3 regions of the Methylobacterium sp. P3_A11 genome follow, and region 3 is predicted to be linked to each of the others. Evidence: predicted binding sites of a transcription regulator. Region 3 holds the regulator's gene; each other region holds the start of a gene.

The links. Region 3 encodes LexA, which represses DNA repair genes until DNA is damaged. Its sites were predicted from a motif close to TGTTCNNNNTGTGTTCNG; they were not measured.
Region 1: AC1DXK_RS10805 (ATP-dependent helicase) is a predicted target of LexA. The motif match lies at 2,155-2,172, and genes of this name have one in related genera.
Region 2: AC1DXK_RS04725 (patatin-like phospholipase domain-containing protein) is a predicted target of LexA. The motif match lies at 3,741-3,758, and genes of this name have one in related genera.

The regions. Positions count from the first base shown of each region.
Region 1 covers NZ_JBFUGA010000025.1:39,987-47,673, forward strand. Annotated here, with positions in the region: gene AC1DXK_RS10805 (ATP-dependent helicase) at 1-2,144, opposite strand, end outside; gene AC1DXK_RS10810 (hypothetical protein) at 2,537-2,761, opposite strand; gene AC1DXK_RS10815 (methyl-accepting chemotaxis protein) at 3,212-4,672, opposite strand; gene AC1DXK_RS10820 (AsmA family protein) at 5,283-7,687, shown strand, end outside.
Region 2 covers NZ_JBFUGA010000009.1:26,742-34,428, forward strand. Annotated here, with positions in the region: gene AC1DXK_RS04720 (acyl-CoA dehydrogenase family protein) at 1-422, opposite strand, end outside; gene AC1DXK_RS04725 (patatin-like phospholipase domain-containing protein) at 690-3,494, opposite strand; gene AC1DXK_RS04730 (di-heme-cytochrome C peroxidase) at 3,887-5,680, shown strand; gene AC1DXK_RS04735 (helix-turn-helix transcriptional regulator) at 5,839-6,978, shown strand; gene AC1DXK_RS04740 (cytochrome P450) at 7,036-7,687, shown strand, end outside.
Region 3 covers NZ_JBFUGA010000023.1:12,909-20,595, reverse strand. Annotated here, with positions in the region: gene gltX (glutamate--tRNA ligase) at 1-1,108, opposite strand, end outside; gene AC1DXK_RS10085 (ComEC/Rec2 family competence protein) at 1,298-3,580, shown strand; gene lexA (transcriptional repressor LexA) at 3,574-4,299, opposite strand; gene AC1DXK_RS10075 (hypothetical protein) at 4,575-5,024, shown strand; partial or broken gene AC1DXK_RS10070 (IS3 family transposase) at 5,156-5,462, opposite strand; gene AC1DXK_RS10065 (SRPBCC family protein) at 5,929-6,414, shown strand; gene AC1DXK_RS10060 (hypothetical protein) at 6,616-6,960, shown strand; gene fdhE (formate dehydrogenase accessory protein FdhE) at 7,108-7,687, opposite strand, start outside.

The DNA.
Region 1 (7,687 bases), on a different contig from region 3:
CCGGCCCGGTCGCCGCCCCGGGAGCCGGTCTGGGCGGTGTTGGCCTGCGCCCGCTGCCAGCCCGGCGTGCCGTAGCTCGACCCGAACGGGGCCGGGTTGCGGTCGAACCGCGAGGCCCCGGCCGAGAAGTGGGCGGGCGCCTCGACCACGTCGACGGCCGATTCCGGCAACTCGTCGATGAACCGGGACGGGATGGTCGATGACCACAGGCCATGGATCCGCCGGTTGACCGCGAAGGAGAGCTTCGCCCGCTTCCGCGCCCGGGTCAGGCCGACATGGGCGAGGCGCCGCTCCTCCTCGAGACCCGCCCGCCCGCTCTCGTCCAGTGCGCGCTGGCTGGGGAACAGGCCGTCCTCCCAACCGGGCAGGAACACGGTGTCGAATTCGAGTCCCTTGGCGGCGTGGAGCGTCATCAGCGAGACCCGGTCGGCGCCCTCGGTCTCGGAGGCCTCCATCACCAGGGAGACGTGCTCCAGGAAGGCCGCCATGTCGGGGAATTCCTCCATGGACCGGACGAATTCCTTCAGGTTCTCGAGACGCCCGGCGGCATCCGCCGAGCGGTCCTTCTGCCACATCTCGGTATACCCGGATTCCTCCAGGACGATCTGGGCGACCTCGCTGTGCGGCTGCGATTCGACCAGCCGAGCCCACCGCGAGAAACTCTGGGTGAGCGCCCGCAGGGTGGAGCGGACCCGGGGCTTCAGCTCGTCGGTCTCGCACAGGCGCTCGGCGGCGATCCGCAGGGGCAGCCGGTTGGCCCGGCCATAGGTGTGGAGCTGCTGGAGGGTCGCGTCGCCGAGGCCGCGCTTGGGCGTGTTGACGATCCGCTCGAAGGCGAGGTCGTCGCTGACGTTCACGGTGGCCCGGAGATAAGCCAGCGCGTCGCGGATCTCGGCGCGCTCGTAGAAGCGCGGGCCGCCGATCACCCGATAGGGGAGCCCGAGCTGGACGAACCGGTCCTCGATCTCGCGCATCTGCGCGGAGATCCGCACCAGCACGGCGATCTCCGAGAGGGGATGCTGCTTCGCCTGGAGGGATTCGATCGACTCGGCGAGCATCCGAGCCTCCTCCTCGGAATCCCAGGCGCCCGTCACGGTGACGCGCTCGCCCGGCTCGTCGTCGGTGCGCAGGGTCTTGCCGAGGCGGCTCTCGTTCCTGGCGATCAGCCCCGAGGCGGCGGCCAGGATGTGTCCCGTGGAGCGGTAGTTGCGCTCCAGCCGCACCACCACGGCGCCGGGGAAGTCGTGCTCGAAGCGCAGGATGTTGTCGACCTCAGCACCGCGCCAGCCATAGATCGATTGGTCGTCGTCGCCCACGCAGGCGATGTTCTTGCGGTTCTGGGCGAGGAGGCGCAGCCACAGGTACTGGGCGACGTTGGTGTCCTGATACTCGTCGACCAGGATGTACCGGAACCGGTCTTGGTAGTTGGCGAGCACATCGGGATTGTCCCGCCAGAGCTTGAGGCACAGGAGCAAAAGGTCGCCGAAATCGACGGCGTTCAGCGTCGCCAGTCGGGCCTGGTAGGCGCTGTAGAGCGTGCCGCCCTTGCCGAACGCGAACGAGGCGGCCTCGCCGGGCGGCACCTGCTCGGGCGCGAGGCCGCGGTTCTTCCAGCCATCGATGGCGTGGGACAGGGCGCGGGCCGGCCAGCGCTTCTCGTCGACGTTCTGATCGGCGATGACCTGCTTCATCAGCCGGAGCTGGTCGTCGGTGCCGAGGATGGTGAAGTCGGATTTCAGGCCGACAAGTTCGGCGTGGCGGCGCAGGATCTTGGTGCCGATGGCGTGGAACGTACCGAGCCAGGGCATGCCCTCGCCGGCGGGACCGATCAGCGCGCCGATCCGGAGCTTCATCTCCCGAGCGGCCTTGTTGGTGAAGGTAACCGCCAGGATGTCGAAGGGGCGCGCGCGGTTCGTGGCGATCAGGTGGGCGATGCGGGTGGTGAGCACCCGGGTCTTGCCGGTGCCGGCGCCTGCCAGCACGAGCACCGGTCCCTCCGTGGTCTCGACGGCGCGGCGCTGCTCGGGGTTGAGCCCCTCGAGGTAGGCGGCGGCGTCGCGGCGGAGCGCACCCATGGCGCGGGCGGCGATGGATGAGGCGGGAGCGCCGTCCCCGGCGGGCTGCGCGTGCGGGCGGTTCTGCATCCCGCTTCCCTGGACCAAATCGCGAACGGCGTCGAGGTGGTTCGGGCAGGATGCGACCGGAGCGTGTGTTGCGGGACGATACGCCTCGCCTGTCGACGACCGCTCGGCGGCGCGAACTGGGCCGGGACCCGGACCCTGCAGTGCGGCTGTTCGAGCGGCTGCCTCCGACCCCTCTCGGTCACGCCCTCAGCGATCGGTATTTCCCGAACGCGGCCGTTCCTGGCCCATCGAGCGACTCTGGCTTGGGGTGGAACTCTGACGTCGGATCGATGCGCCGGTGGCCGAACGTCGATCCCATGCCTGCGAGGGTCCGAGGGCCGGCCTCCTCTTCATCGCCGGAGCTGATGGTGGACCCGTGCGGGACGCTCGTCCAAGACGCATCGCTTCACGCTTCAACTCGGGCCTGGAGCGGATTTGATTTCCAGAAGAGCAGCCAGACCGGCATCGGTGATGCCCCACTCGATGACGGAATGCCCACCCAGGCGATGCGAGCGGACATCTCCGATGCGCTCGATGAGGCCCAGACGCTCCAACAGGAGATTTCTGGCGTCGTCAGCCGCCATGGAACGGTTGCGCGTGCCAATCAGGCTGAGGCGTTCGCCCTGCGTCTTCTTCAAGATCGCGCTCACGGGCTGGCCCGTGCGCCTGCGGAAGCACCCCAGTTCTGGGTGGTGATCAAGGCCGACACACGATCGCCGCACCGCCCGAGACGTCGACCTCTCCAATAGCCCCTCGACGGCTTGCGCCGCACGGCGGGTGATCATTTTCTCGCCGTCGACCGTTGCGATGGGCGGGATCGCTGACCTGGATGTCACGGGGCTGAAGCCCGTTCCTCAGAGTGAAGCATCGAGCCGCCCTGTCACGAAAAGGCCCGGGCCGCTCCCATAACGGCAACGGCCAGGATTAATACCTCGCTCTTCGACTCATGAACTTGGCCGTACGCACCGCTTGCGTACCGTGCGGCAGCCCTTGCTGACGCTTCGACGCGGCACCAACCGGGCAACGTCCCTCAGAGCGTCCGGGAGCCCGTTGGCGTGTCGTCCGACGGGCTCGTCTGACACACGCCATCAGCCGGCCTTGAGGTACCTGTCCATGCTGGCACCGAGCCCAGCGGAATGCGCTTCGAGCGTGTCGGAGATCTGCCGGACCATCTCGGCGAGTTGCCCGGTCTCGCCGGCCGCCGTCGAGACACCGGCGATGTTGGATGACATCTCCTGGGTCGAGGCGGCCTGCTCCTCGACTGCGCTCGCCATGGCCAGCGTCAGCTTCGAGAGTTCGGCGACTTCGTCCGTGATCAGGCGGATTGCTGTGACGGCTTCGCCGGTCGCCTTCTGGATGTCATGCACCTTGTGGGTGATCTCGCCGGTCGCCTTCGCCGTCTGGCCGGCGAGCTCCTTGACCTCCGTGGCCACGACCGCGAAGCCGCGCCCGGCCGCCCCGGCGCGCGCCGCCTCGATCGTGGCGTTGAGGGCGAGCAGGTTGGTCTTGTCGGCGATGGACTTGATCATGCCCACCACCGCGTCGACCTCGCCCGCGTTGGTGGCGAGATTACGCACGGTCGCGTCCGTCGCCGTCGCCTGGTTGGCGATCTGCTGAGTGCGCTCGGAGACCCGCCCGACCTGTCCCGAGATCTCATGGATCGAACTCGTCATCTCCTCTGAACCGGCCGCGACGGAATTGGCGCGCTCGCTCGCGGCGTCGGCCGAGCGGTTCAAGCCTTGCGCCGAGTCTTTCATCTCGCCGATGGCGGTCCCGAGCGCCTCGACCACGCCGGCGACCTCCTCGGCCATGGCGAGTTGCGCCGTGATGACCGACCAGGTCAGCATCGGACCGACGTAGGCGCCGTCCGCGTCGGTGATCGCCGAGACCTGCAGGTCCAGCGTCTCGGGACCGACCTTGATCTTGGTCCGGTGCGGCAGCCGGCTCGCATCGGCCAGCATGTTGCGCTGGTGGTGCGGGTTCTTGTGGAAGACGTCGAACGATCGACCCATCATCTCCGACGCCTTGATCGGTAGGTATCTCTCGATCGCCTCGAGGGTCTTGCGCGACGTGTTGTTGAGGTAGTTGATCTTGAAGTCGTTCTTCGGATCGGCAGTCATGACGGCGACCGGCATCTCATCGATCATCCGAAGAAGCCGGCTGGTTTCATTCTTCTTGGCCGTGATTTCGCTGGCGAATTTGACGACCTTGAACGGCCTGCCGTCGGGACCGAAGATCGGGTTGTAGGTCGCCTCGAGCCAAACCTTCGCGCCCGACCTCGCTCTCCGGAGAAACTCACCGGATACGAACTCACCGGCCCGAAGCTTTGCCCAGAACTCGGTATAGTTCGAGCTATCGGCAACCTCGTTGCCGACGAAGACGCGGTGATGCTTTCCTTGCAATGAGGCGAGGTCGTAGTCCACGACCGACAGGAAGTTCGGGTTGGCGCGCAGGATGGTACCATCCATGCCGAACTCGATGATCGCCAGCGATCGTGTGAGGGCATCGAGCGTAGCCTGGGTCTCACTGTAGGCGGGCTTGCGGAACATTGGACAACTCTCAGTAGACGCAGCATCGTCTCACCAGAGCCTCTAAGTGTCCGTTTTTATGAGTGCAGAACTATGCGGGTCCGGTGACAGGTTATATTTCATTCCGAGATATTTTTAATCGGCGATAAAAATCGCCGAAATCAATGAAATGAAAGATTTCAATTCGAGTGATGGGCAAATATGGTGGACACGATCTAATAAGGCGATCGGCTGGCCTTTTCACCATAACAACGCGTGTCGCTGTCAAATCGACCGTATGGGTTCGTCAGATGCTTCCAACTCTCGCTCCAGAACAGGCAGTCTCAGAGCCGCACGAAGCGGCTCTTCGCAGGCTCGAGCGTATCGGCTTCCGACCTTCGATCCGGGCTCGCACGCCGCCTTCGTGGATGCATCCGGGCGAGGAGGCCGGTGCAACCGCGATCCCGTCCGGGACCGCTGGCGCGCCGTGCGATTGACCTGAACAGCCCGCAAATCGCGGCGTCTCGCCCGGAGGCGCAACGCTGGCGCCCTCGGCCCCTTATCGTGCTATGGCCCTGGCAACTGAATCGCGGGGGCACGCGGGGCACGGCGATGTCGCGTCCTCGCGGAGAGATGGTGCGGAACGGGACCATTGCGTGATCTTCTGACCGCGCTGGCGGGCGCCGTCATCCTGGTTCTCGTGGCGGCGCTCGCCGTCCCACCCTTCGTCGACTGGCAGGCCCAGCGCGCCCTCGTCGACCGGGCGCTTGCCCGGTCCCTCGGCGTCCCGGTCCGGACCGACGGAAGGATCGAGGTGCGCCTTCTGCCGTCACCGCGGCTGCGCGTGGACCGCCTGCATCTCGGTCGCGATCCGGACCGCCCGAGTCTCGATGCCCGGTTCGTCAAGGCCGAGATCGCCCTCGCGCCCCTGCTGAAGGGCGAGGTCCGCTTCACCGAGACCCGAATCGGCCGGGCCGAGATCAAGCTGCCCGTCGCCGGCCCGGATGCCCTGAAGCTGCCGCCGGATTTCGGCGGCGCCCTGCGCGACCGCGACCTCGCGATCGAGAACCTCCAGATCCAGCAGTTCCTGGTCACCACCCAGGTGCCGGCCACCGGGCGCACCGACCAGCTCTACGTCCAGGACCTGCACCTGCAGGCCCCGACCCTGGTCGGACCCTGGCGGCTCGAGGGTACGACCGGCGGCGTTCCATTCCGGGCGGTCAGCGGTACGCCGGGTCCCGATGGGCGGCTCGCGGCCAAGATCTCCGGGGGTGGCGACGCGCATCCGCGCTTCGAGGCGGATGCCCGCTTCGGCCTCGTGCCGGCCGAGTCCGGCGGGTCGCAGGTGGAGGCCGAGGGCTCGGCGCGACTCGTCGTTGGGCCGCCGACCCAGGCGGCCGGCGCCTACCTGCCGTTCTCCCTCGCCGGAACCTTCAAAGCCCGGGGCACGCAGGTCCGGTTCGAGGGCGTGGACGTGGCCATCGATCCCGGCGGCCGAGCGCTACGGCTCGGCGGCACCGGCCGGCTCGACCTACGCCAGTGGCGCGCTGGCCTGACCCTAGAGGCGCGCCGCCTCGATCTCGACGCCTTCCTCGCCTCGCCTGAGGGCCAGAACCTGATCGGCCGCGGCCTGCCGCGCTCGGCCGGTGGCCTACCCGCCATGCTCGACCTCGACCTCGCAGTGGGCAGCACCGTGATCGGCGGCGAGGACTGGTCGAACCTCGCCCTCACCGGCACCCTGGAGCGCGTCGGCGGCCTGCTCCTGCGCCGATTCTCTGTGGTGGGTCCGGCCGACTCGACCTTGAGCGCGAGCGGGCAGGTCGAGACGGCACCCCTGCGCTTCACCGGCCCGGTGGCCCTCGCAGCTCCGGATTCGGAGGCGCTCGGCCGCTACCTGCGCCGCCTCGGCGCCGAGGGGCCCCTCGTCGCGCTCCTCGACGGGCGCCGGGTCGAGGCCGCCGCCGACCTGTCGGCCGCCACGACCGGCCTGTCCCTGCGCAACTTGCGCCTCGCCCTCGGGACGGCGCGGATCACCGGCAACGCCCGCTACATGGCGGCCGAGGGCCAGGAGCGCGGACGGTTCGACGCACAGATCCGCGCGAGCGGTCTCGATATCGCCGGGTTGCCGCCCGTGGGGACGGCGCTCGGCGGGCTGCGGGACACCGACCTTGCCCTGACCCTGGAGGCCAGGGATGTCCGCTTCGGCGCGACGGGCACCGGCACCGGCACGATCGCGGCGCGGATCCAATCGGACGGCGCCGGTCTCACGGTCGACAGCCTCGACGTCACCGACCTCGCCGGCGCAAGCGCCCGGTTGTCCGGCCAGATCGGCGCGGACGGGACCGGCCGCGTCTCCGGCCGATTGAAGGCGCCGTCGGCGGCGCCGTTGCTGGGCCTTCTGGAGCGGGTCTGGGTCGGGGAGATCCGCCTGCTGCCCACCTTCCTGCGGGACGCACCCCTCGACCTCGCCGTCACCCTGGACCGGGAGGGCGGCGTGGCCGCGGCCCTGCGAACCCAGGCCCGGGGCAGCGCCGGCGGCGGCACCCTCGACCTGACCCTGGCCAGCCGCGGGACGCAAATCGAAGGCGGTACAGCCACGCTCACTGCGCCCCGAGCAGGGGCCTGGTTCGGCCGCGCCGACATCGCCGGCCTCCAGCAGCCCGGCACCTTGAACCTGACCGCCGAACGGCCGGATGCGCAGGCCCTCTCTCTGACGGTCAACGGCACGGTCGCGGGCCTGCGGCTGGCCACGGGCCGCCCGATCCTGGTCGGACCCGACCTCGTCCCCACCGGTGGCGAGATCTGCGCCGACACAGGCGATCTGGCGCCCTTCCTGACGCTGGCCGGCGCCGCGGTCCTGGCTCCCGGCGCGTGGCCGGCCGACCTGACCGTCACGCTCACCCGGCAGCAGGGCGAGGCCGCTGCCGCTCTTGCTGGCACGATCGCGGGAGCGGGGGTGAACGGGACGGTGCTGCGGGCGGCGGGGGGCGCCCTGCACGGCCGCCTCGCCCTCGACCGTCTGTCGGTCCCGCAGCTGGCCGCCGCCCTGGTGATTCC
Region 2 (7,687 bases), on a different contig from region 3:
GGCCGATCCTCGATCCGGAGGCCGCCGTCTGCCGGTTCCGTGTTCCAGACCCCGAAGAGGTGACCGGCGCGCGCATCGGCGAACAGGCGCGCCCGCTGGCCGGCGGCAGCGTGCCGGGCGATGAGCTGGAGCGCGTTGACGTGCCCTTCGTAGAGCCGCCCGAGCGCGAGGCTGCCGTAGCCGACGAGCCGCAGCACTTCCGCGAGGGCGGCGGCGCCGGGCTCCGTCCCCAGGCCGGCACCGCCCTGGTCGACCGGAATGGGGGCGGCGAGCAGTCCCAGGCGGCCCAGGTCGGCGATGTCGTCCACCGGGAACCCGTCGTCCCGGTCATGCGCAGTCGCCCGTGCCGCCGCCAAGCCGGAGATCGTCCGCGCAGCCGCTTCAGAATCGTAGATGGGATCGAGGCGGGTCCACTGGTCCATGCGCCGGTCTCCCGTCAGGCCGCGGCCGGCTGCGGGGTAACGCGCGCAGCACGTCGATCCGAGCGCACCGCGCCGTCACGATCGCGGGCGAAGCCTGCGGATCCCGCGCGATCGCGCAGGGTCGATCGGTCGGATGCCATCACGAGTCCACCTCCTGCCGCCCGCACAGGATGCCGACGATCTCACATAATCAACCTGAGACTGAACCACTCTTTCCCTGTCCGGCGCTGCGACCAAATGCGGCCATCATCCCGCCGTCCCCAGCCATCAGGTACACGGACGGCGATTGATCTCGCCGTCGAGGTAGGTCGACCATTCCGAGATTGTCGTGAGCTGAGAGCCGAACATCCGGCTGACCTGATGGAACCCGAGAGCGCGGTAGCTCTCGAACTGGCTTTCCGTGAACCACTGATTGGCCGTGCTTTCGTGCGGGAAGGTCGCGCTGGTCGCTCCGTAGGCGCGCACCTCCGCGGGGATGTCGTCGAGGAAGCTCGGCTTGATGTAGATCAGCGAGCCGGCATCCCGGGCGCCCGGATAGGTGATCGTGCCGCGGGCAAAGCCGAGGGCGGGTGCCCGCGGGCCGGCCTGTTCGGCTGCTGGGCGCGGTCGGATGCGCATCTCGCCCATCTGCACCTTCGCCAGCCCGTCGACCTCCGCTTTCCGGATGACGTTGCCCAGGTCGAAGAACGTGCAGTTTGCGTCCTGGCCGGCGTCGATCACCACGATGCGGGCGCAGCGCCGGCGCAGCATCTCGTAGAGGCCGAGATTGTCGAAATGGCCGCCATCCGACAGGTAGACGGCTTGGCGGACGTCCGTGCTGCGGCCGCCAAGTTCGCTCAGGAGAGCCAGCACGGAGTTCTTCGGCTTGGCGAGCCGCAGATCCTCCGCCCGCGCGACGGCGGGGTTGGGCAGCCATGCACCGAGCCGGACATTGAAGAGCGTCATCAGGAAAGCGATCAAGGGCGAGGAATGGTAGCCCCAGTTGGGACTGACCGCCGCGCCGGAGATCGTGAGAACGCCGCCGAGGAGCGGACCTTTCCCGGCACTCACGCGGTCGCCGCGCGTCTCCATTCCGGCATAGTCTGTGGTGCGGATGAAGGCCCCGCGCGGACCGTCCGGCTGGCCCGGCGCGCGGGGGATCTCGGCGCGGTCGAGGATCGCCGCGCCACAGGCGAACGGCGTCGCCGTGAAGGAGGCGGCCTTCCGCTCCGCCCACTCCGTGCGCTGGATGTCGGTGAGGTTGAGGGTCATGTTGATGACCGGCAGCAACCGCTTGCCCGTCCCGAGTTCGGCCACCCGCGGGCTGTCGCTCTCGTCGAAATCCGTGAAGGGGTCGGCGTCCCGGTGCGCCCGGGCGGAGCCGAGGAAGGCCCGGGTCAGGCGGTTGCGATAGACCCCGTGCATCGAGAAGCGGTTCACGTTGACCCGGCCGAAGAGCTGGACGGCGCCGGCCAGCACCGCCGCCACCCCAAGATCGAGGATGACGATCATCGCGTAGGGGTTGATGGCACAGGCGGAATCAGGGCCGCTCCGCACTGCGGCGGGCGCCAGGCAGGGCCCCCACCAGGCGTAGGCGGCGCCGAGCAGCCGCCCGAGGGACCAGCCCATGAGCACAAACAAGCTGATTCCGAACAGCGCCGCCATCACGCTCAGACCGATCATCACGAGATCGTCCATCCGCCCCTTGGCGGTCAGCGACTGGGCGCGGACGAAGACCTGCTTGCCGAGGAAAGCCGCGAGGGGACCGGTGACGAGGGTGACGAGAGCGCTGAGGAGCCCGGAGAGGTCCGCCTCGTCGCGACCGAGGGCGACGGCCGACAGGTAGAGGCAGCACAGGCACAGAGCCGCCCAGCCGAAGGCGGCAAGCAGCAGCTGCCCGTCGACCCGCGCGACCCATTCGCGGTCGAGGTCGGCGCGCTCTGCGCTCCGGCGGAATCCGATGAAGACCACACTCTGGAACAGGTGGGCGACGATCAGGGCCGGCGGCGCCAGGATGGCCAGGAACTGGGAAACGCCCACCGCCGCTGGATCGAACGGCGCGGGATTGCGGCTCACGATCCCATCGATGCTCCAGCGGGCGCCCAGGAAGATGAGGGCGGCCGCGACGAGGCTGCTGGCGAGCCACGGGCCGAAATTCCGCCTGTAGAGCCACAATCCGGGATGACCCTTTTGCGTCTGCCACGCGAGCCCGAAGCCGTATCCGGCGACCTGGACGGCGACATACGCGGCGCTCAGGATGCCCAGTGTCAGATTCGGGATCGGGAGCGGCTCGTCGAAGAGCGCCCGGATCGTGAAGGGCAGCGCCAGAGCCCAGAGGATCGTGGGTGCCAGGATGCGGACCGCAATCCTGTCCGGTGAGGCGTAGGACGTCCGCCCGGCCTCGCGCGGCCGGTGGCTCGGCAGCAGGATGCAGGCGCTGAAGGTCGCCAGCAGCAGGGCGGCGCTGCCGAGCGCCAGGGGAAGCCACAGGAGGGTTCGGCTCGCCGCCTCGAGGGCGGTCCGGTAGGCCAGCAAGCCCAGGGGGATGAACAGCAGCAGCGGGAAGATGATCAGCCAGTTGAGGATGGTGTTCCGGATGTAGAGGACGATGCCGGCCCACGTATCCCGGGACAGGAGCCCGATTTCCGGCGTCAGGTAGTTCGTGTAGCGCCGCAGCTTGGCGAAGGCTTCGTTGCCGGTCTCCGCCAAGCGCCGCTCCGCCTCGTCGAGGCTGCCGCACTGGCGGATGAACGTCTGCAGCCAGCCGCCCGCGAATCCGCCGCCGGACACGGTCGAGAGGTAGTGGAATTCGCCCAGCATCCGCCGGGTTGCCAGGGCCTGCACGGCCCCGAGGCAGAACGTGGCGCTGCGGATGCCGCCCCCAGAGAGGCAGAGGGCCGTGAGGCGCGCCTCATCAGCCCGCTGCTGCCAGGGCGGCGCGTCGCCATCCGGACAAGGTCCGCAGAAGTGATCCAGCTCCTCGGTGAGCATCCGCTCCGTATCGAGCACGGATGGGAGCGCCTGCGCGCTCAGGACCGGCAGATTGCGTGGTGCCGCGTCTCCGAGCGGTTCGGACCTGTCCTGGCTGTCCATGGCTCCTCCGACCGCACGCGCCGTTCCGGGGCTGGCTTGACCCCGCGGGACAGAATTCAAGATCTGCAGCAAGAGACTTCGCCGCCGGTCTCGAAATCAAGTCCCGCAGATCATCGATTTTTGATTGTCGTCACTCACATTGCGGCGAAAACGTTCAATATTACGTACAATTTTATGTAGATATATTTGCCATTTTTTAGAAAAATGTCAGTATCGTAGCCGACATCAGCTTGTAAATCAATTTTTACGATCACATTAAGATCAGAGGTTTTGCGAAATCAGAATTGCTGGCATCATCCATTTGGGGGACGCGTTCGACTCTGCTGCCCCGTAAGCAGGGTCCGGCGCAGCCTGACCGGTGCGGGGTTCCCGACCATGCCCGAGATGCGATCGTGACCCGGCCTCGGATCGCACACGGCTTCGCGCTGGCGGCGCTCATCGGGCTCGCGGCGTCCCGGACGGGCGCCGGTGAGCCGGGGCCGCACGCGCGCCCTCTCTTCCTTTCGCAATCCTGGAGCGATGACGAGAGGGCTTGGTTCTACAGCGCGAGCCAGGGCTCGCAGATCATGCCCTATGCCTGGTTCATGTCGCTGGAACGCCCGGACGGCGAAAGCCTGTTCGCCGAGGATGGGCTGACGCGCTTCGGCTACCTGCCCAATCCCTATGACGGCGCGCGCGGCCTTCCGCGGACGGGTCTCCCGATCGGCTTCACCAAGGACGTCGATGACCGTGGCGAGTGGATCGGCATGACCTGCGCCGCCTGCCACGTGAACCGGGTGGAGCTGCGCGGGCAGGCGATCCAGGTGGATGGCGGTCCGGCGGACGCCGACATGTTCGCCTTCATCGAGGAACTCGGCCGTGCCGTTTCCCAGACCGTCGACGAGCCGGCCCGGTTCGACCGCTTCGCCGGCCGCGTGATCCCGCCGGAGCTGTCCGCGCAGGACCCGAGCCAGGCGGAGGCCGATCGCCGTCGCCTGCGCGCCAGCCTCGCCCGGTTCGCCCAGGGGTTCTCGAGCTACGTGGCGACCAGCCGTCCGGCAGTCTCCTGGGGACCGGCCCGTCTCGATGCCTTCGGGATGATCTTCAACCGCGCGACCGGCATCGACCTGCACGAGCCCGGGAACGTTGCCGAGCCGAACGCGCCCGTCAGCTATCCCTTTCTGTGGGACACCTCCTGGCACGACCGGGTGCAGTGGAACGGGTCCGCCCCCAACAGTCTCGCCGTCGAGCGACTGGGCCGCAACGTCGGCGAGGTGCTCGGCGTCTTCGCCGCCGTCGAGATCCGCGAGCCGACCCTCCCGCCGCTGTGGTTCGACACCTCGGCGGACCGGGTCAACCTCCTGCGGATCGAAAGCCAGCTCGGCAGCCTGACGGCTCCGGCTTGGCCGGAACGGATCGCCCCGCGGACCGACGCGCAGAGACAGGATGCCGCCGCCGGCAAGGTCCTCTACGACCAGCTCTGCCTGTCCTGCCACGCGATCGCGCGTACGGGTGCGGATCGGGTCCAGTCGGTGGTCCTGACGCCCCTGGCCGAGATCGGGACCGACCCGACGATGGCGGTCAACGCGGCGTCGCGGCGCGCGCGGACGGGCATCCTGGAAGGCGTCCGGATGCCGTTCCTGGCGACGACACCGCCGCTCCCGGCCGAGACACGCAGCCTCGACCTTGTCGCGGCGATCGTGGCGGGCGCCATCCTGGCTCCCCTCGACCGGGCGTCGGACCCGTCCGGAATCGGCCCGGGTCAGGCCGCCATCGTCGATCAGCTGCTCAAGCGGGGCGCCGCGGCGGCCGAATCGCGCAACGTGCTGCTCAACGACGTCTCGACCGACGGCGGCAAGGGGCTCGTCGCCACCTTCCTGGCCAAGCGGACGGATCGCGATCCCCTTGTCTACAAGGCGCGTCCCCTCGACGGGATCTGGGCGACGGGGCCGTTTCTCCACAACGGCTCGGTGCCGAACCTGTATGAAATCCTCCTGCCGGCCGACCAGCGCTCCGAGGCATTCCGTGTCGGCAGCCGTATCCTCGACGAGGAGCGGATCGGTTTCCGCTCCGATCTCGGACCGTTCCTGTTCGACACCACCCTGCCGGGCAATTCCAACCGCGGCCATGAGGGTCCCGCCTACGGAACCGACCGGCTCGACGGTATGCAGCGCCGCCAGCTGCTGGAATACTTGCGCATGCTGTAGAAGCGCGGCAATATCGCCTTAATTACTTTCGACGCGCGTATTCGTTTGTCGTCGATTGTAACGTTCTTTGAGGTCCGGTGACCCCGGACCATCGGCAAGGAGCCCGCTGCGGCGAGCTTGGTTCGCGTCCGCACCATCCCTTTTCGTGGAGCACGGCGATGCAGGATCTCGAAGCCTATTCGCATCTTGTCGGATCCATCTACGACCGCGTCGGCCAGCCGGAAGAATGGTCCGCCCTTCTCGAGGATCTGACGGATTTCGTCGGCGGCCGGGTCGGACAGCTCGCCGTCTTCAGCCTCGACGGGTCGCGCAAGCCCATGTGGGCCGTATCCGGTTTCGACCGGTCGGCCTATCGCACCTTCCTCTACCGCCACGCCACGGAGGATCCGCGTCTCCCCTACATCCTCTCCAATCAGGGGAAGGTCATCCGCGCGGAGGAGGGGGTCGATCCGGCGCAGTTCCGCGAGACCGCGCTGTTCAAGGAGGTCGTTCGTCCCTTCGGGATCGAGCACAGCCTCGTGACCTACTTCGCCCGGGAGGCCGACGTCATGGCGACGCTGGCGGCCATGCGTGACGAGGAGGCGGGACCGTTCCGGTCCGGAGAGGTGCGGCGGCTAGCGATGCTCGTCCCGCACCTGCGCCGGGCTTTCGAATTCTATGCGCTGCTGCGGCAGGCGTCCGAGCGCTCCTCCGATCTCGCCTCGGCCCTCGATCTGCTCGATGCTGCGGTGATCCTGACCGATTCCCGACTGCGCGTCGCCCACGCCAACCGCGCCGCCGAGACGCTGGCGCAGACGCGGACCGGCCTGTCCCTCGACAAGGGCAGCCTCGTCCTCAAGGACGGCCAGTGCTCCCGACGATTCGCGCGTGCCGCCAGCGAGGCCCTGGCCGCCGCGAGCGGCGACGTCACCATCACACAGGCCGAGCCCATCGCGATCACCTGCGGCGAGACCGGAACGCCGTATCGGGTCTCGCTGCACCCGCTGTCCAGGCGTCCAACCGGTACGGGCAGCCGGGTGAAGGCGGAACTCGCGGTCGTGATCCGCACCGGTGCGGCCAAGGCCCAGGATGGCGCCACCATCCGTCTCCAGCGCCTGTTCGGGCTCACGGGAGCCGAGGCGCACCTCGCCAACGCCGTGGCCTCGGGGCGCTCCCTCGACGCCCACGCCCGGGATCGCGGCATCGCGATCTCGACCGTCCGGACGCAACTGCGGGCTCTCTTCGCGAAGACGGAGACGCACCGGCAGGGCGAACTCGTGGCGCGCCTGCGCGAGGGCCTGGACATCTCCCTGAACTGACGGCCGACGACCGGCCGGCCCATCCGGGGCCGAGCCACGGCCGCATGGAGGATTCGCATGGATTCGGCCGTTCCGGATGACCTCCGCCACGATGCGCCCTGCCTGGACGATCTGGAGGCGCTGCCCATGCCGGAACGCTGGCCGCTCGCGCGTGCCTGGATCCGGCAGGCGCCGCGACCGTTCTTCGCGCAACTCCGGGCGCGTCGGCCGGTCCTCGATTGCGGCGCGGTCGTCCTGGTCGCCCGCCGCGTCGCGGTCGCCGAAATCCTGTCCCTGCCGCGTGTCTTCTCGGTGGCGCTCTACAGGCCCAAGATGGGCGCGTTCATGCTGGCCCTCGACGAGACCGAGGTGAATTACCGCGACAAGGCGGTGATGCGCGCCGTGATGGCCTGGGACGACCTCGCCCGGATCCGCGCGCTCGCGGGTGCCATCACCGATGCGGCCCTCGATGCCGGAGGCGGCGCGACCGACGTCGTGGCGACGATTTCGCGCCAGGCGCCCCTGCGGATCGTCCAGCAGGTCTTCGGCTTCTCGGCCCCCGACGCCGACCTGCTGCGCTGGTCCTACGCGAACCAGTTCGACCAGTTCAACAACCTGCCCTTCGACCAGCGGCCCGACGCCGATGCGATCCAGACGGAAGCGGCGCGCGCCCGCGAGGAGATGCGCGCGGCGTTCGCGTCCCTCATCCCGGCCCGTGTCGCGGCCATCG
Region 3 (7,687 bases):
CGAGGAGTTCGATCAGCGTCTTGGCACGCTCCTTCAGACCCGGCATGGCCTGGGTCAGCTTGTCCTTCAGGTCTGCCGGGAGCGGCGCCGACAGGCCGCGCGCGGGGCCGACATTCGGCAGGATGGTCTCGATCGCCGCCACGAGGTCGGCATCCGCGCTGGTGCGGATGTAGAGGCCGTTGAGGTTGGCGAGCTTGGCGAAGTCGAACCGCGCCGCCGAGCGCCCGACCGAGCCGAGATCGAAGGCCGCGACCATCTCCTCGGTGGAGAAGACCTCCTGGTCGCCGTGGCTCCAACCGAGGCGGACGAGGTAGTTGCGCAGGGCCGCCGGCAGGTAGCCGAGGTCGCGATAGGCCTCGACGCCGAGGGCGCCATGGCGCTTCGAGAGCTTGGCTCCGTCGGCCCCGTGGATCAGGGGGATGTGCGCCATCGTCGGGACCTCCCAGCCGAGGGCAGAAAAGATCTGGGTCTGGCGCGCGGCGTTGGTGAGGTGGTCGTCGCCGCGGATGATCTGCGTGACGCCCATGTCGTGGTCGTCCACCACGACGGCGAGCATGTAGGTCGGCGTGCCGTCCGAGCGGAGGAGCACGAGGTCGTCGAGGTCCTTGTTGGCCCAGGTGACGCGACCCTGGACGGCGTCGTCGACCACGGTCTCGCCCGTGAGGGGCGCGCGCAGGCGGATCACCGGCTTGACCCCGGCGGGGGCCTCGGACGGGTCCCGGTCGCGCCAGCGCCCGTCGTAGCGGGGCGCGCGGCCCTCGGCGCGGGCGGTCTCGCGCATCTGCGCCAGCTCCTCGGCGGTAGCGTAGCAATGGTAGGCGCGGCCCGCAGCCAGCAGCTCCTCGGCTACGGCGCGGTGGCGCTCGGCCCGGGCGAACTGGAAGACCACGTCGCCGTCCCAGTCGAGGCCGAGCCAGGACAGGCCGTCGAGGATCGCGTCGATCGCGCCCTTGGTCGAGCGCTCCCGGTCGGTGTCCTCGATCCGCAGCAGCATCCGGCCACCGGTGTGGCGGGCGTAGAGCCAGTTGAACAACGCCGTGCGGGCTCCGCCGATATGGAGGTAACCGGTGGGCGAGGGCGCGAAGCGCGTGACGACGGCTGAGGACATCGGTCCGATAGGTTCGGGGGCGAGGCGCGAAGGGGTGGAGGCGGGGCGGCGGAGAGAGCGTCGATGGGTCTCGACACGGCGCCCGTAGCACGAAGCGCCGGCTGTAGCACGGGCCTGCGGATGGGTTAAGAATCGCCTGGGGAATCGCCCGGCCGCCGACGACAGGTCGCGCGGTGCGGGGTGGCGGCAATGCGACGGATCGGCGCGAGGCTCGCGGGTGGCGCTGTGGCGCTGGCCGGCCCGCGCGCGCCCGCCCTCCCGGCAGTCCGCCACTGGGTGGCCAAGGGCCTCGTCCGGGAGGCCGAACAGCGCCGGCTGTTCCCCTGGCTGGCCGTGGCGTTCGGGGCCGGAATCCTCATCTACTTCGTGGCGGCGGATGGCACGCCGCTCCTAGCCGCGCCCCTGATCGGCGCGGGTCTCGCCCTGGCGCCGACCCCGATCCTGGGGGCGCGGCCGGCGGCCCTGGCGCTGGCCCTCGGCGTGGCGGCCGCGTTCCTCGGCTTCGCGGCGGCGACCTGGCGGGTCGCGCAGGTCGCCGCCCCGATCCTCACCCGCACCACCATCGGCCCGCTGGTCGGGATGGTCGAGGCGCTCGACGAGCGGGAGGTCGGCGCCCGACTGATCATCCGCGTCGAGACCTTCGCGGGGCTCGCGCCGGAGTCGCGGCCGGTGCGGGTGCGGGTCTCGTTCCGCAGGACCCCCATCCCGCGCCCCGGGGACGTCGTCGCCGCCACCGCCCGGCTGCTGCCGCCGCCGGAGGCCGCCCGGCCGGGCGGCTACGACTTCGCCCGGGACGCGTATTTCCAGGGACTCGGCGCGGTGGGCTCGCTCGTCGGCGCGGTCGCGATCCGGGCGCCGACCGAGCCGCCGCCCATGAGCCTGCGCCTCGCCGCTCTGCTGGACGAGGCCCGCAACGCGCTGACCCGCCGGATCGCGCAGGCCGCAGGGGGACAAGCGGGCGCGGTGGCGGCGGCTCTTGTAACGGGCAAGCGGGGACTGATCGCGCCGGCGACCAACGACGCGCTCCGCGCCGCCGGAATCTACCACGTGGTGTCGATCTCGGGGCTCCACATGGTGCTGGCCGCCGGCGTGGTCTTCTGGCTGGTGCGGGCGGTCCTCGCCGCGGTGCCGTACTGCGCGCTGGTCTGGCCGATCAAGAAGATCGCCGCCGGCTTCGCCATGGTCGGGGTCACCGCCTACTGCGCCTTCTCGGGCTGGGACATCGCCGCCGAGCGCTCCCTGATCATGACCCTGATCATGCTGGGCGCGATCCTGGCGGACCGGCCGGCCCTGTCGATGCGCAACCTCGCGCTGGCCGCCCTGATCGCCCTCGCCCGGGAGCCCGAGGGCCTGCTCGGCCCGAGCTTCCAGATGTCGTTCGGCGCCGTGGCCGGGCTGATCGCCTGCGCCCGGCTGATCGACGGGCGGCTGTTCGTGCGCCCCGGGGCGGGGCGGCTCGGGCGGCTCGTCGGCACCGGCCTCTCGGCGGTGACCGGGACCCTGGCCACGACCCTCGTGGCCCAGATCGCGACCGCGCCCTTCGCCACCTATCATTTCCAGACGGTTCAGCCCTTCGGGCTTGTCGGGAACGCACTGACCCTGCCGCTGGTCTCCCTCGTGGTGATGCCGTCGGCGGTGATCGGGATCCTGGCCTATCCCTTCGCCCAGGACCGGCCGATCTGGTGGCTGATGGGTCAGGCGGTGGGGGGCATGCTCGTCGTCTCCGACTGGATCGCCGGGTTCGAGCGGGCGATCGTCGTCGTGCCGGCCTTCGGCACGTCGGCGCTGATCCTGCTGACCCTCGGCCTGCTGCTGGCGACGCTCCCAGCCTCGCGCCTGCGCTGGCTCGCCCTGGCGCCTGCCCTGGTCGGCCTCGTCCTCGCGGCCAGGCCGGACCGTTACGACCTCTACGTCGACCGACAGGGCGCAGGAGCCGCGGTCCGGGGGCCAGACGGACGCCTCACGGTGCTGGGCAGCCCTTCCGGCTTCGTCCTCGAGCAATGGCTGAAGGCGGACGGTGACGGACGGCGGCCCGCAACGCTGGTCGCACCGCAGGGCAGCGGCCGCTGCGACCACCTCGGCTGCACGGCGCGCCTGCCGGACGGCCGAGCGGTGGCCCTCGTCCGGGATCGGCGCGCCTTCCCGGAGGATTGCGCCCGCGCCGCAGTGGTGATCACCGGCCTCGTGGCGCCCCCGACCTGCACGCGCCCGCTGGTGATCGACCGGCGCGTCCTCACCGCCCACGGAGCGGTCGCCCTCCGGGCCGAGGGTGACGGTTTCGCCACCCGGTACACCCGTGCCGACGGCCGCGCCGTACCCTGGCGGCCGGGACCGGCACGTGAGCCGCGCCTGCGGACGCCCGTCACATCCGGGTCGGACGGATCCCACACCGCGGAGGCTCCGCCTCCGGAAACCGACGGGTCAGGCAACGGCGCCGTCTCCGGCGACGCGCCCGCCGAGCCGCTTCAGTAGCGGCGGACGAGGCTGACCAGGCGTCCCTGGATGCGCACCCGGTCGGGCCCGAGCACGCGGGTCTCGTAGGCCGGATTGGCGGCTTCCAAGGCGATCGAGGAGCCCCGGCGACGCAGGCGCTTGAGGGTCGCCTCCTCGTCGTCGATCAGGGCCACGATGATGTCGCCGGTGTTGGCAGTGTCCTGCTTGCGGATCACCACGAGGTCGCCGTCGAGGATGCCGGCCTCGACCATCGAGTCGCCGCGCACCTCAAGGGCGTAGTGCTCGCCGCCGGCCACGAAGTCCGGCGACAGGGTGATGGCGTGGCTCTGGTTCTGGATCGCGGAGACCGGCGTGCCGGCCGCGATCCGGCCCATCACGGGAATCGAGATGGCGCGGCCGGCCTCGTCGAGGATCCGCGTGCTCGCCGGTGCGGGCGGCTGCTTGGACTTGCCGCCCTCGACCACGCTCGGCGTGAACCGGCGAGGCTCTGCCGAAGCCGCGGTCGGGGGCGCCTGGGTCAGGCTCTCGGGGATGCGGATCACCTCGATGGCACGCGCCCGATTCGGCAGGCGCCGCAGGAAGCCGCGCTCCTCGAGGGCCGTGATCAGCCTGTGGATGCCCGATTTCGACTTGAGGTCGAGGGCGTCCTTCATCTCGTCGAAGGACGGCGGGACACCGCATTCCTGCATCCGGCTCTGGATGAATCGCAGGAGGTCCAGCTGCTTGCGCGTGAGCATCGACGGGGGACTCGCGGCTTGGCGGACCGCCACGTGACGGTCTCCGAAACAAATCACGAACAGGTTAAACGTTCCGCAAGTGTTCTGCAAGGGCGGGACCGCTACGCTTGGACCGGTGTCGGCCCGGCCATGCGGCCGATCCGGCGCCTCGCCGGACGGGACGGGCCGAGAAACGCATTGACGGCGCAAGCGGAGCCGTTTCAATGCTGGCCCGTGCCCCGCCGGAGAGGCGGCGGATCCGGGACGCGGGCCGGGACCAGCTTGGAATGACGCGGATGCGACGACCCGCAGCTCTGCTGCCCCTCGGCCTCGCCGCCCTCGGCCTCGCCGGCTGCACCACCGGGTTTTCCTATATCTCGCGGAACTATGTGGCGCTCACCCCTCAGGTGGTGACGATCGGCTGCAAGGAGCCCTACGAGGTCTACGATAACCGGCAGCAGCGCCGGATGCTGATCGTCTCGAACGCCCTGCGCGAATATGCCGGCTGCAACCTGAGCGAGGCGCGGATCGATCCGGAGCCGGACGCGACCCGGGTGAAGCGCTTCCGCACCGCCGCCCGGGCCTATCTCGACGAGACGGTGCGGGAAGATTGCCGGATCACCGGCGAGACCGTGTTCGATCCGCTGAAGAGCGAATTCGCCTACGCGTGCGACGCGCCGATCGAGCGGCGCGGCACGGTGGTTCCGCGCCTGCCAGGCCGCAATCCGGGTCTCGGCCCGCGCTAGCACCACTTTGGGAAATTGATATCAGGGCGGGTGTTCGAAGGCGACTTTACTATTCGGGCCGCGCGGCGTCTGCAGCCTGTTGAGGAGATCGAGGATGGCCGACGGGGCCGCTTCCGGCAAAGGGGTGGCGCTCGCGTAGGGCCTGCTCCCTTGAACTTCCGATTACCCGGGTCGCGGGGGGCCGGCCGCAGCTGGATCGGGCACGGTGGTGCGGACCCTGCGCCCGCGCACCACGACGCTGGCCAAGCCCATCGCCCGCATCAGCCGGGCGACCGTGCCGCGCGCCACCGCGATCTCCTTGCGGGCGAGCTGACGCCACGCCTTCCTGAGCCAGCAGACGCCGAAGTTCGCCGCTTGAACGCGCCGGATCTCGGCCATCAGCATCGCGTCGCGCCTAGCCCGAGCCGACAGCCGCTCCGGATCGGCCTGCCGTTCAGCGTCCTGCTCCTATGCAGCGCTGCCGAGTTCGCAGCAATCCGCAACGGAATCAAGACGAGACAGATTAAGAGAAAAAGTCCGGATAGCTCGCGTCTTTGCTGCCAAATACAAGCTTTATATTTTGTTTTTCAAAAATATAGGTACCACGCATGACCTAAAGCTGAGTATATAGACGGATCATTACGCTACCCGTGCGTCTCTCCCGCGAACGCGTCGAGACCCGTGAGAGTCCCGCCATCCGTCCCGAGCGAACATATTCGCGGTAATATTGGTCACGTTCAAAAGTCGATCTGTTTTGATCGACCAATACGGCAAGACCAGAAACACTCGGCTCACTTTGATCGTCGCCGCGTCGCTTCCACGTCGAGGCCTATTGCCGAACGAGTCGCTTCGGCCTAGCTCCCTTGCGGCCATCAGAGCCTGCGCGGCCCCGGTCGCGATTTGAGACGGACGGAGACACCCCGAGATGCCCTTCGCTTTCTGCCGATCCCTTCCCCTGGCCGCCCTGGCGCTCGCCGCGGCCACCGTGCCGGGCTACGCCCTGGAGGTGACCCGCTCGGCCGATATCGCCGCGCCCCCGGCCAAGGTCTGGCAGACCATCGGGGAGTTCTGTGGCATCGGCGACTGGCACCCGGCCATCGAGAAATGCGCGCTCTCCGACAAGGACGGCATGAAGGTCCGCACCCTCAGCCTGAAGGGTGGCGGCACCATCAAGGAGGAGCAGGTCTCCCGGGACGACAAGGTGATGAGCTACACCTACACGATCCTGGAGAGCCCGCTGCCGGTCTCCGACTACAAGTCCACCCTCTCGGTCGCCCCGGCGGGTTCGGGCTCGAAGGTGACCTGGACCGGAACCTTCAACGCCAAGGGCGCGCCGGACACGGTCGCCACCGATGCGATCCAGGGCATCTACGAGTCCGGCCTGAAGGCGCTCGCCGACAAGGCCAAGTAGCCGCCGTCACGATTTGGTGCGCGCCGCTGAGCGGATTTGGCAGCGGCGCGCGCCGACCTCCTTCTTGGGCCGTGGAATTTTGCGGCTCCGGTTCAGCCTGACCGCATCGTAGGTCGGGCTGGCGTGTCGCCGCGCCGATTGACCCACTGCCACGCTCGGCTCAAAACCCTGCCGGCGCAGCCCCCCCCGCGCCCCAACAGGATGATCGCCGTGCCCGCGTCCCGTCTGCCGATGCGCCTCAGCCTCGCCGCCCTCGCCGTCGCGGCGCTGGGCGCCTGCCAGCAGCGCAGCGCCCCCGCGGTCGCGGAGCCCTCGCCGATCGTCCCGGCTCCGATCGCGCTGCCCACGGGCAGCGGCTGCGGTCCCGAGATCGCCCGCACCAAGGCGATCGTCGACAGCGACGTGGCCACGGGCAATCTCAACAAGCCGGTGGGCGACCGCTTCAACGCCGACCTCGCCCAGGCTGCGGCGGAATGCTCGGCCGGCAAGTCGGGCGAAGCCCTCCACCTCCTGGCCGCCGCCAAGAGCCGCTTCGGTTACCGCTGAGCCGGCCGCGCCGCCCGCCGATCCTGATCCCGTGCGATCGGGGTCGGTCGAAGCTGCGCGGTGAGTCAGCCCCTGGTATCGCGCGCCATGTCAGGCCGGCGCCCGCATCCCGAGAGGGCTGGGCCGGACGAGGGTGCGGCCTTCCGGCTAGATCACGAACATCAGGTTGAGGCCCGCCCGGCGGAACCCTTCCTCGGCGATCTTCAGGTCGAGCCCATAGGAGGCGATGTCGTCGGCCACCGGATCGAGGGATGGCGCCCGGTGCTGGTGCAGGTGCTTGATGTAGCTGTGACAGGTCGTGCAGCTCTCGACCTGGACATCCTTCGAGACCTCGTCCAGCCCGTAATAGCTGATCCCCTCGCCGGACCCGCAGGCGGTGCACCGGATCCGGACGTGGTTCCAATACGTGCCGCAGAGCGAGCAGCTGAGGTACCGGGCCTTGTCGGCCGGGGTCCAGGCGACGATCACGCTCGCCACCGGCGCGCCGCCGCAGCACGGGCAGACCCCGTCGGCGACCGGCTTCAGGCTGCCGGTGTCGAGGCGCGCGGCCAGCTCGGCGAGGCGGATCTGCAGGGCCGCCGACACGAACACGCACTCGGCGATCCGGTCGACCGGCAGCGCTCCCTCGAAGACCTGCAGGGCGAGGTCGAGGCGGTCCTCCCGGGAGGCCCCGCGCAGAGTCTCGCGGGCCGCGGCCGACGCCTCGGGCGCCGTGGCGAGGTCGAGT